4 regions of the Exiguobacterium sp. R-39 genome follow, and region 1 is predicted to be linked to each of the others. Evidence: predicted binding sites of a transcription regulator. Region 1 holds the regulator's gene; each other region holds the start of a gene.
What was found. Region 1 encodes LexA, which represses DNA repair genes until DNA is damaged. Its sites were predicted from a motif close to CGAACATATGTTCG; they were not measured.

Region 1 (2,206 bases):
CATCCGTCACGAGAACGGCATCCACGGCTTGACGTGTGACGTAATCGAGAACGGATAACATCCCTTCCCGATCAACGTCATAACCACTTTCCTTTTCCGTGATGATCTCCACGACTTCAAATCCTTTTGTTGCAGCGAGTCCCGACAGTTCCGATCTTTGCCGCTCAAGCGAGCTGTCCTGTGCTTCTTTTTCCGTCGAGACGCGACAGTAGATTACTACTTTCACTGTACTTCACACCCCTGTTCGTTCTTTGACAACCTTTACAGTTTGTCATTGTTGCGCGATTGGTACAACGATTTTGTTTTTCGAAATGACATGAGTCGTCTTCAGTTCATTATTCTCGATCAACCACTCGACATATTCCTGATCTGTCATCGATCCGTCATTATAGACTTCGGCGACCTGTTCGACGGTCGCGTTTTGATCGACTGTGACAGAAGCCGTCAAGAGTTGCTCGACCTTCTCGTCCGGTCGAGGTGTTAAAAGGAAAAGAATGAAAGCCAGGCTGAGCGTATAAAAAACAATGGAAAAGGCATGGGTACGAATCGTATGCATCATGATAAATCCCTCCAGTTAAAAATGTTTTTAGAATAGATGTTCTCGGAACAATTGTTCGCATAACTCATCTTAAACCAAGAACCGGTGTTCGGTCAACACAAAATGTCGAACAATTGTTTGTACGCTCATTTGTTCTATGTTATAGTGATTTTAGAAACATGTATTCCTATAACCTTCAAAAAACCAATCCGGAAAGAGGTGGCAATTCATATGCGGAAAATGTCGAAACGACAACAAGAAATCCTTGACTACATCGTTGCTCAAGTAAAACTGAAAGGGTATCCCCCTTCAGTTCGTGAAATCGGTGAGGCTGTTGGTCTTGCTTCAAGCTCAACGGTACACGGTCATTTGGATCGTCTAGAAAAACGCGGACTGATTCGCCGTGACCCAACTAAGCCACGTGCGATTGAGATATTGCTTGATAAAACTGATGAAAATCACGAAGCCATCGTTCATATTCCCGTCATCGGGAAAGTAACGGCCGGTTTTCCAATCACGGCCATCGAAAACATTGAAGAACATTTCCCGCTTCCTGCCCATTACGTCGGGAACGAAAATGTCTTTATGTTGACGATTGATGGTGAGTCGATGATCAACGCAGGTATTCTAGACGGTGACCGGGTCATCGTTCGTCAGCAAAACACAGCAGAGAATGGTGAAATCGTCGTTGCTATGACCGAAGATAGCGAAGCGACCGTCAAACGGTTCTTCTTAGAAGATCAACAAGTACGTCTCCAACCAGAAAATGATTCGATGGACCCGATGTATTTCGATAACGTCTCGATTCTTGGCAAGGTCATCGGCGTATATCGGACGATCCACTAAGCGAGGGACCAGCACAGCTGGTCTTTTTTTATGCCTTCTGGAAATGTACACGATACAGTCAATACCGTTGCTTTAACCGGCTATGTTGCGTATTCGGTCGCAACCCAGCAGACGGATTGGCTTCCAACCGCTGTCGGCATCGCCGTCGGCACCCTTTGGCTTTCACCAGACCTCGACTTGAAGTCCGAACCTTACTACCGGCACGGTCCTTTACGGGTCTTTTGGATGCCTTATGTCAAAATCATGCCCCACCGCTCCATCTGGTCGCACGGTTTGATCATCGGCGATCTCATTCGCCTGATGTACAGCGCCGCTTTTCTGATTCCGCTTTTATTTTTGGCGCTGTACCTGAAAATCATTGAATCGAGTACGGTCGATTCCTGGTTCGCGTCCATGCCTGCTTTCATCATCGGCGTCATGGTTGCCAGTACGATACATATTGTCCTTGATCACTCCAGCAGCTTCTTTCGAACAAAAAAGAAGCGGAAAAAGCGTCGTTGAAAATCCTTCGTTCATTGTAAAAATGAACGAAGGATTTTTTTAGTATCCATTATTCATTTTTTTAAACATAAATTAAGGAAATTTTAATTCAAAGATTTGAATTAATTGTATTGAAAACGTTCTCAATTAGATGTAGGTTTAAATGGAAAGGCCATTATTTGCTTTAATCCAAAGGGAGGGTTTTTGCATGAGTAACTTTACAAGTGAGCTGATTGGAACAATGATTCTGATTTTGCTCGGCGACGGAGTCGTTGCAGGGGTTGTCTTGAGAAAGACGAAATCTGAGAACGGCGGCTGGATTGTCATTACATTCGCTTGGGG
Region 2 (2,206 bases), 830 kb from region 1:
AGAGAACGAACAGGTTGCTCTGATTCAATTAACCGGTCAGCAACTCAGCTATGAGGCAATTGATCCGACCGATCGAGCGGGGTACATCGAAGAAGCATTGACGGTCATCGTCGCGTATCTGGCGCGGACGCTGTTGTTGCCGTTCGTGACCGGACGGGATGGAGAAGCGGAGGTATGGCTCCAAAATGAATTTTATGCGGACGGACCGGTTTTTCGGCGTGACTTGACGCATTAGAAGTGGGGAAAATCATTAAACAAAGTGAGCCAAGAATCATCTTTCCTCCACTCGCTTTTCTCAGGCGGAACGCAAACCGTGGTCGTCCCCTGACGACCGGGTCTCGCCTGTTCCTGACGGAAGCACGCTTCCTTTTCCTGTAGAAGTCGAGTGGAGTCGACGATTCTTTTGAATAGGCAATAATAAAACCGTCTCTTCAGAAAACGTACTTCTGAAGAGACGGTTTTTCGTGTTTGGATTACGGTTCTGAGATGCCGTTTGCGAGCAACAATAAAAAGGTGATGACGGATAACGACAGTAAAAAAGCAATGTTCGCTAAGATGCTAAACCATTTGACGTAGCTGTTCTCCGATCTAAGCCCAAGCATCAGTGAAACGATGTATCCGATTCCGACCAGGAGGTTGAGTCCGATCGGTACCCACAGGCTGAGATTCGGGAAAAACCGTCCACTCAGCAGGTAGGAAGTCAGCATATTGAACAGAAGCAAACCAAGCGTCAAGAAAACCGGCAAATACGTCTGCTTGGACTGGGTCATTGTTCGACCAAACGTGTCGACCAGTTGAAGTGTCGGCAAATGGCGTCGGCACTATCGGCGGCTGATCGTCCCTCGGTATCGAGCCTTAAGTAATTCGGATACGGCAACTCTCCCGGGAGTGAGTGCGTCCGGTATTGTTCAGCTGTTTCGAGCAAGTTCGCTTCCGACGCGGCAATATCCCGTTTCGTAAACTTATGTAGTAAGCGGTTTTCCGTCTGATTCCGGGCAAGACGGGTCGACAGGGCAGCTTCAAGTTCAATGATGAAGACCTCGGCACCGGCTTCTTCAAACAGTTGAACGGTCTTTTCGATGAATTCGATACCTCCGCCTTCGACGCCGAACAGGCACAAAAATGTAAAGATCACCCCTTCGAGATCACTGACGGCCATCTCTTTAAACATCTCCCGCCGGATCAAGTCCTTCAGCTTATGGTGCGCCGGCTTCGTAAAGTCAAAGTACGGATGCAACAGGTCAATCGTCTGATGGTTATGGAATAATTTCATGCTCGTTTTTTGTTCGAGTTCCTGACCAATCGTCATCTTGCCGACGGCTTGCGGACCAAGTAACATCACAAACTTCATCCCTGACACCTCTTCCTTTTTTTGTTAATACTAGCACAGAAATCCGGAGTGTTCCTATTAGAACGTTTGTTCGTAAAATGATATAATGGCAATAGGAAATGTTGCTGTTTTTTCGACCGAATGGAGGTCATTGATTATATGGAACACTGGAAGATGGTAGACGGTTATGAAGGGATGTATCAAGTTTCAACAGCGGGGAATGTCCGCTCGCTCGACCGGATCATCGAGACGAGTCGTGGTGTTAAACAACGGCGACATGGCGTTGTCTTGCGACCGCGGATCAATCAGGAAGGCTACCGGAAAGTGACGTTGTACAAACAAGGACGGGGAGAACGGTTTTATGTTGCCGAGCTTGTCGCCAAGGCGTTTCTCGATTCCGAGGCCGTGCACGACCGGATTATCCGGGCGGACGGTGATCGTCTAAACGATCAGATCGATAATCTGACCGTCAAACCGTCTGTGAGTCAAGCGTATGCGTCGCTCCTCGACGAGTTCGACTTGTTATTGACGCAACATATCGAATTGTCGCCGCGGCAGATTCGGGACATCCGCTACCGCTATCAAGCAGGACAGTCGATTCGCCGGTTAGCGATGGCGTATCAGGTGACGGAAAACCGGATCCGTAACATCATCGATAAGAAGGAAGCCCAGTATATTAGTTAAACAAAAAACAGACCCTGTGCTTTTGGCACGGGGTCTGTTCGTCTTTACTGGGACGGACCGACAATCGTCCTGTTAAGAGACTCAATTTGTTCACCGATGATGTGACCGTGCTGTTTCAGTTCCTGTTGCCGGGTACTGTTGGCCTGAATATTTGCTTCGAGTGATTGGCTGTAGTGGGTCAGCTCAAGCAGA
Region 3 (2,206 bases), 370 kb from region 1:
CTGTTCTTCTTGTAACTCAGCATCCGTTAAACTGATTTCATCAGCTAGACGTCGCTTCAATTGCCAAGGTTTTTTCCACATCGAACCTTTGATTCCCCGCTCCAGGACAAATGTTTCCAGACGATCAAGTGCTAATCGTGAATCCTCTGCCGGAAGTGGAATCAGCTCTGTTTTCAGCAGACGAAAAATAGATTCTTCCCGATATCCCGTCATGACGATTTCAAGGACGGCATGGACTAATTCGACAATCGGATGATGGACCATCGATTCCCGTTGATCCAGGAAGTACGGAATGTCATACAGTTGAAAAGCACGTTCTAAATGATCGGCGTACGGTTCAAGGTGGCGGACAAGAAACGCGATGTCCTTGAACCGATACCCTTCATGGCGTACCAGTTGAATCACCTTTCTGACAGCCGCTTCTGCTTCAACTTGACGATTAACTGCGGCAGAAAGCGTCAACCCGTTCACTTCGTCATCCGTCGCCGGGTATCCGGGCGACAGTAACGCTTGTTCAAGCATCTGTAACCCTGTTGTCTGAAATTTAACGGTCTGTGTGTAATAGATGTCTTCATGCGCAATCTGTCGTTTTTTCATCTGTTCGATCAACTGCATATAGCAGCGTTGTGACACACCAAACTCAGACTGTTTCGCATAGACGTCTTCGACATCCAGTGTAAAACTAAGATGCATCTCTTTCGTCAATTCCATCAATCGCAGTAAGACCTGTTGTTCCTGTAACGAAAATTCATAAAATCCATCAACGAAGACTGAAACGTCACTTAAATCAGCTTTCGGTAACAGCTCAATCAATGTCGTGAAATAATCGTCCGCATGAAGCGCCTTATTTGAGATTCGTTCAGTAAAGCGCTCGTAAATCAGCGCTAAATCATTTAATTTCGGTGAACGTTCGGGAGATGCACTGCTGATTTGACGCAACATATCCGGATTTACCAAAGAACGTTTAAACGAGGCAATCAATTCGTCCAATCCTTTGTAGAAGCCGGGCATATTTTTCGTCCGTTTAAAAATCTTCAATTCTTCTTCCGCTTCTTCGACAACTTGACGCAGTAACAACTGTGTCCCGGTCTCGTCTAAAAAGGGAATCGCCTGGTTTCCATGATCCCGGATGATATGGAAAGCAAACCGGCGTAAACTCATGACTTCCATCCGGACAAGACCCGACAGCCGGGGATCCGTCGCGATACGACGTTCCATCTCAAAAGACATCTGATCCGGTACGATGAAATAGATGGATGGACCAAGCGGTTGCTCAGCTAACCGGTCAATTACCTGCTCAATTAATGTTGTCGTCTTGCCTGTACCGGCACGACCTAAATGCATGTAATTCATTGTGTCAGATCAGCTGACACCTGTTTTCGTACCATCAGGTGGGCTGATCTTCACCTCCTTTAATTAATATCGAGGAGCTTTATGCTGTCTTTTTTCCGCTCATATGAGATGAGTATTGAAAACAACAAGCGCGCTCATCTATAAGGATGATTATATGTACTATTATCTCATAAATACGAACAAACGTCCGTTTTTCAATCCAGATAACTTGTTTTCTTTTTCGTCCTCTTCCTTGTCCATTTTAAATCATTTGTCGATCGGTTTGTGTGGAGTTGCAAAAAGCGGGTAAAGATTGAGATAATGATTGTCTTCATCAGCTGGAACAGAAAGAGGGACAAGTATGCTATACGAAGACCTTGGTCAAAAAGACGCACTCGAACAACTTGTCACACGATTCTATAATCGTGTGTATACAGATGATGTTCTCCGTCCGTTATTCCCGCCGGACCGCCAACGTGTCGAACAAGCACAAATCCGATTTTTGATTCAACTCACAGGTGGTCCAAAACAATACGATGGACAGGATGAACGGATGAATCTGGCGATGATTCATCGCCTTTTGCCCATCAGAGAAGTACACGCTGTGCGATGGATTGAATTGATGATGCTGACCATTGAAGAGACCATCGAGGACACAGAGGCAGCCACGCGTTTAATTGAGCGCCTACGAATCGGTGCCTTCAATGTGCTACGCATTTGTGATGCCCATCAGAACGGATGAGGGATTTTCCTTTCTCATCGGTACGTTTCAATGTAAAATAAGAACTGGAGGCGATAACTATGACTGAAGAACAAGATAAAAAGAGTGAATTGGTAAAAAGCGCACTCGAACAGGCTGAAGCAGCTAAAACGA
Region 4 (2,206 bases), 1.3 Mb from region 1:
GCTCGTCTTATCGAAACGGGGACGTTACATCGGCGGGCTGTCGTCCAACAAACTGTGGCTGATTCCGCTCATCGTCTTCGTGCCGGGAAGCAGTTTCGAAGCCTTGATCCCGCAATGGTCGTTTCCGGAGTTCGTTCCGATTGTCTTGTTCCTGCCGATCGGCTTCAGTTTCCTCTTTACCGGCCAGTTGCCGGACCAGCTGATCCGTCCCCTGATCCAAGGGCGGCTGATTACGTTCTTGTTGTCCGTCGTGCTCGTAGTAGGCGCATTCCTGACCGGACAGGACATCTGGTTGTACGGGTTGCCGGCCCTGCTCATTATTCACCTGATTCTGCATCAGCGGACGAAACGACTTAACCGGTCCCAGACCCCGTTGTTCCTGAACGGTAAACGTGGCGTCGTCATTCTCGGCACATTACCGGAGAAACCGGCTTCCGAGATGGGGCTTGTTCCGGGTGAAGCAATCTATAAAGTCAACGGGGAGTTCGTCGAGTCGGAGAAATCATTTTATGAAGCGATTCAAAAACATAAACCGTACCTGCGTCTCGAAGTCATGAACCATAACGGAGACGTCCGGTTCGCACAGCGGGCCTTTTATGAACAGGATCATCACGATCTCGGGATTTTGTTCGTCAGTGAGCCCGGTAATAAACGGACGAAAATCCGGACGCTTCAGTGATTCAAAATCAAAATCCAGCTCAAAAAACAGTTCAGCCTACGGGCTGGACTTTTTCTTTTGGCGAAAAACGGGTAACTTCTAAGAGGAGCACTTCAAAGTCGAATGTTTGTTCGTAAAGTGGTACAATAAAAATAGATTTTTTGAACTGGATGAGGGGGAAGAATACGATGGATTTTGAGTTAGTATCACCATTTGAACCGGGTGGCGATCAGCCGGAAGCGATTAAAAAATTGATTGCAGGCGTCAAGAAAGGTGAACGCCATCAGACGTTGCTCGGCGCGACAGGGACAGGGAAAACCTTTACCGTCTCGAACGTCATCAAAGAGATTAAGAAGCCGACGCTGGTCTTGGCACACAATAAGACGCTTGCCGGTCAGCTGTATTCGGAGTTCAAAGAGTTCTTCCCAAATAACGCGGTCGAATATTTCGTCAGCTTTTATGATTATTACCAACCGGAAGCCTATGTGCCGTCGACGGATACGTTCATCGAAAAAGATTCATCGATCAACGATGAGATTGACAAGCTGCGTCACTCGGCGACATCTTCCCTGTTCGAACGGGAAGACGTCCTGATTGTCGCGTCGGTGTCGTGTATCTATGGTCTCGGTAATCCGGAAGAGTACAACAACCACGTGCTGTCGTTGCGTGTCGGAAACGAGATGGGACGAAACGAGATGTTGCGTCGTCTGATCGACATTCAATATGAACGAAATGATATCGACTTCCAGCGCGGGCGGTTCCGTGTTCGGGGTGATGTTGTTGAAATCTTCCCGGCGTCCCGCGATGAACAGTGTGTCCGGATCGAATTTTTCGGAGATGAGATTGAACGGATTCGTGATATGGATCCATTGACAGGGGAAATCATTGCCGACCGGGAACACATTTCGATTTTCCCGGCATCCCACTTCGTGACGGGGGATACCCGTCTGCAAAAAGCGATTACGAACATTGAGGCTGAGCTCGAAACGCAACTCGCGAAGATGCGTGAAGACGGCATGTTGCTTGAAGCCCAGCGTCTCGAACAACGGACGAACTACGATCTCGAGATGATGCGTGAAATGGGCTACTGTTCCGGGATTGAAAACTATTCCCGTCACTTGAACTTAATGCCACCGGGCTCGACACCGTATACGCTGATCGACTATTTCCCGAAAGACTTCTTACTCGTTGCCGATGAGTCGCACGTCACATTGCCGCAAATCCGCGGTATGTATAACGGGGACCAGGCGCGGAAACAAGTCCTCGTCGATCACGGTTTCCGTCTGCCGTCGGCGAAGGATAACCGACCTCTCCGGTTCGAGGAGTTCGAAGAGAAGGTCAGCCAAGCGATCTATATCTCGGCGACACCGGGTCCTTACGAAATCGAACATACAAAAGAGATGGTCGAACAGATCATCCGGCCAACCGGACTGGTCGACCCGACGATCGAGATTCATCCGATCACGGGACAAATCGACTACTTGATGGATAACATCCGTGAGCGTGTCGCGAAAAATGAACGGGTTCTCGTGACGACGCTGACGAAAA

Region 2: a site for LexA is predicted at 1,411-1,424, ahead of ACP26N_RS01695 (NUMOD4 domain-containing protein). Genes of this name have one in related genera too.
Region 3: a site for LexA is predicted at 1,530-1,543, ahead of addB (helicase-exonuclease AddAB subunit AddB). Genes of this name have one in related genera too.
Region 4: a site for LexA is predicted at 779-792, ahead of uvrB (excinuclease ABC subunit UvrB). Genes of this name have one in related genera too.

Annotation. Positions count from the first base shown of each region.
Region 1 is NZ_CP187965.1:1,128,894-1,131,099, reverse strand. Features, by position in the region: gene ACP26N_RS05785 (YneB family resolvase-like protein) at 1-226, opposite strand, end outside; gene yneA (cell division suppressor protein YneA) at 272-559, opposite strand; gene lexA (transcriptional repressor LexA) at 770-1,384, shown strand; gene ACP26N_RS05770 (metal-binding protein) at 1,415-1,885, shown strand; gene ACP26N_RS05765 (MIP/aquaporin family protein) at 2,073-2,206, shown strand, end outside.
Region 2 is NZ_CP187965.1:302,278-304,483, forward strand. Features, by position in the region: gene ACP26N_RS01680 (hypothetical protein) at 1-235, shown strand, start outside; gene ACP26N_RS01685 (hypothetical protein) at 474-809, opposite strand; gene ACP26N_RS01690 (AAA family ATPase) at 767-1,351, opposite strand; gene ACP26N_RS01695 (NUMOD4 domain-containing protein) at 1,490-2,014, shown strand; gene ACP26N_RS01700 (methyl-accepting chemotaxis protein) at 2,059-2,206, opposite strand, start outside.
Region 3 is NZ_CP187965.1:758,162-760,367, reverse strand. Features, by position in the region: gene addB (helicase-exonuclease AddAB subunit AddB) at 1-1,353, opposite strand, end outside; gene ACP26N_RS03970 (truncated hemoglobin) at 1,694-2,074, shown strand; gene ACP26N_RS03965 (hypothetical protein) at 2,134-2,206, shown strand, end outside.
Region 4 is NZ_CP187965.1:2,451,848-2,454,053, reverse strand. Features, by position in the region: gene ACP26N_RS12905 (PDZ domain-containing protein) at 1-679, shown strand, start outside; gene uvrB (excinuclease ABC subunit UvrB) at 847-2,206, shown strand, end outside.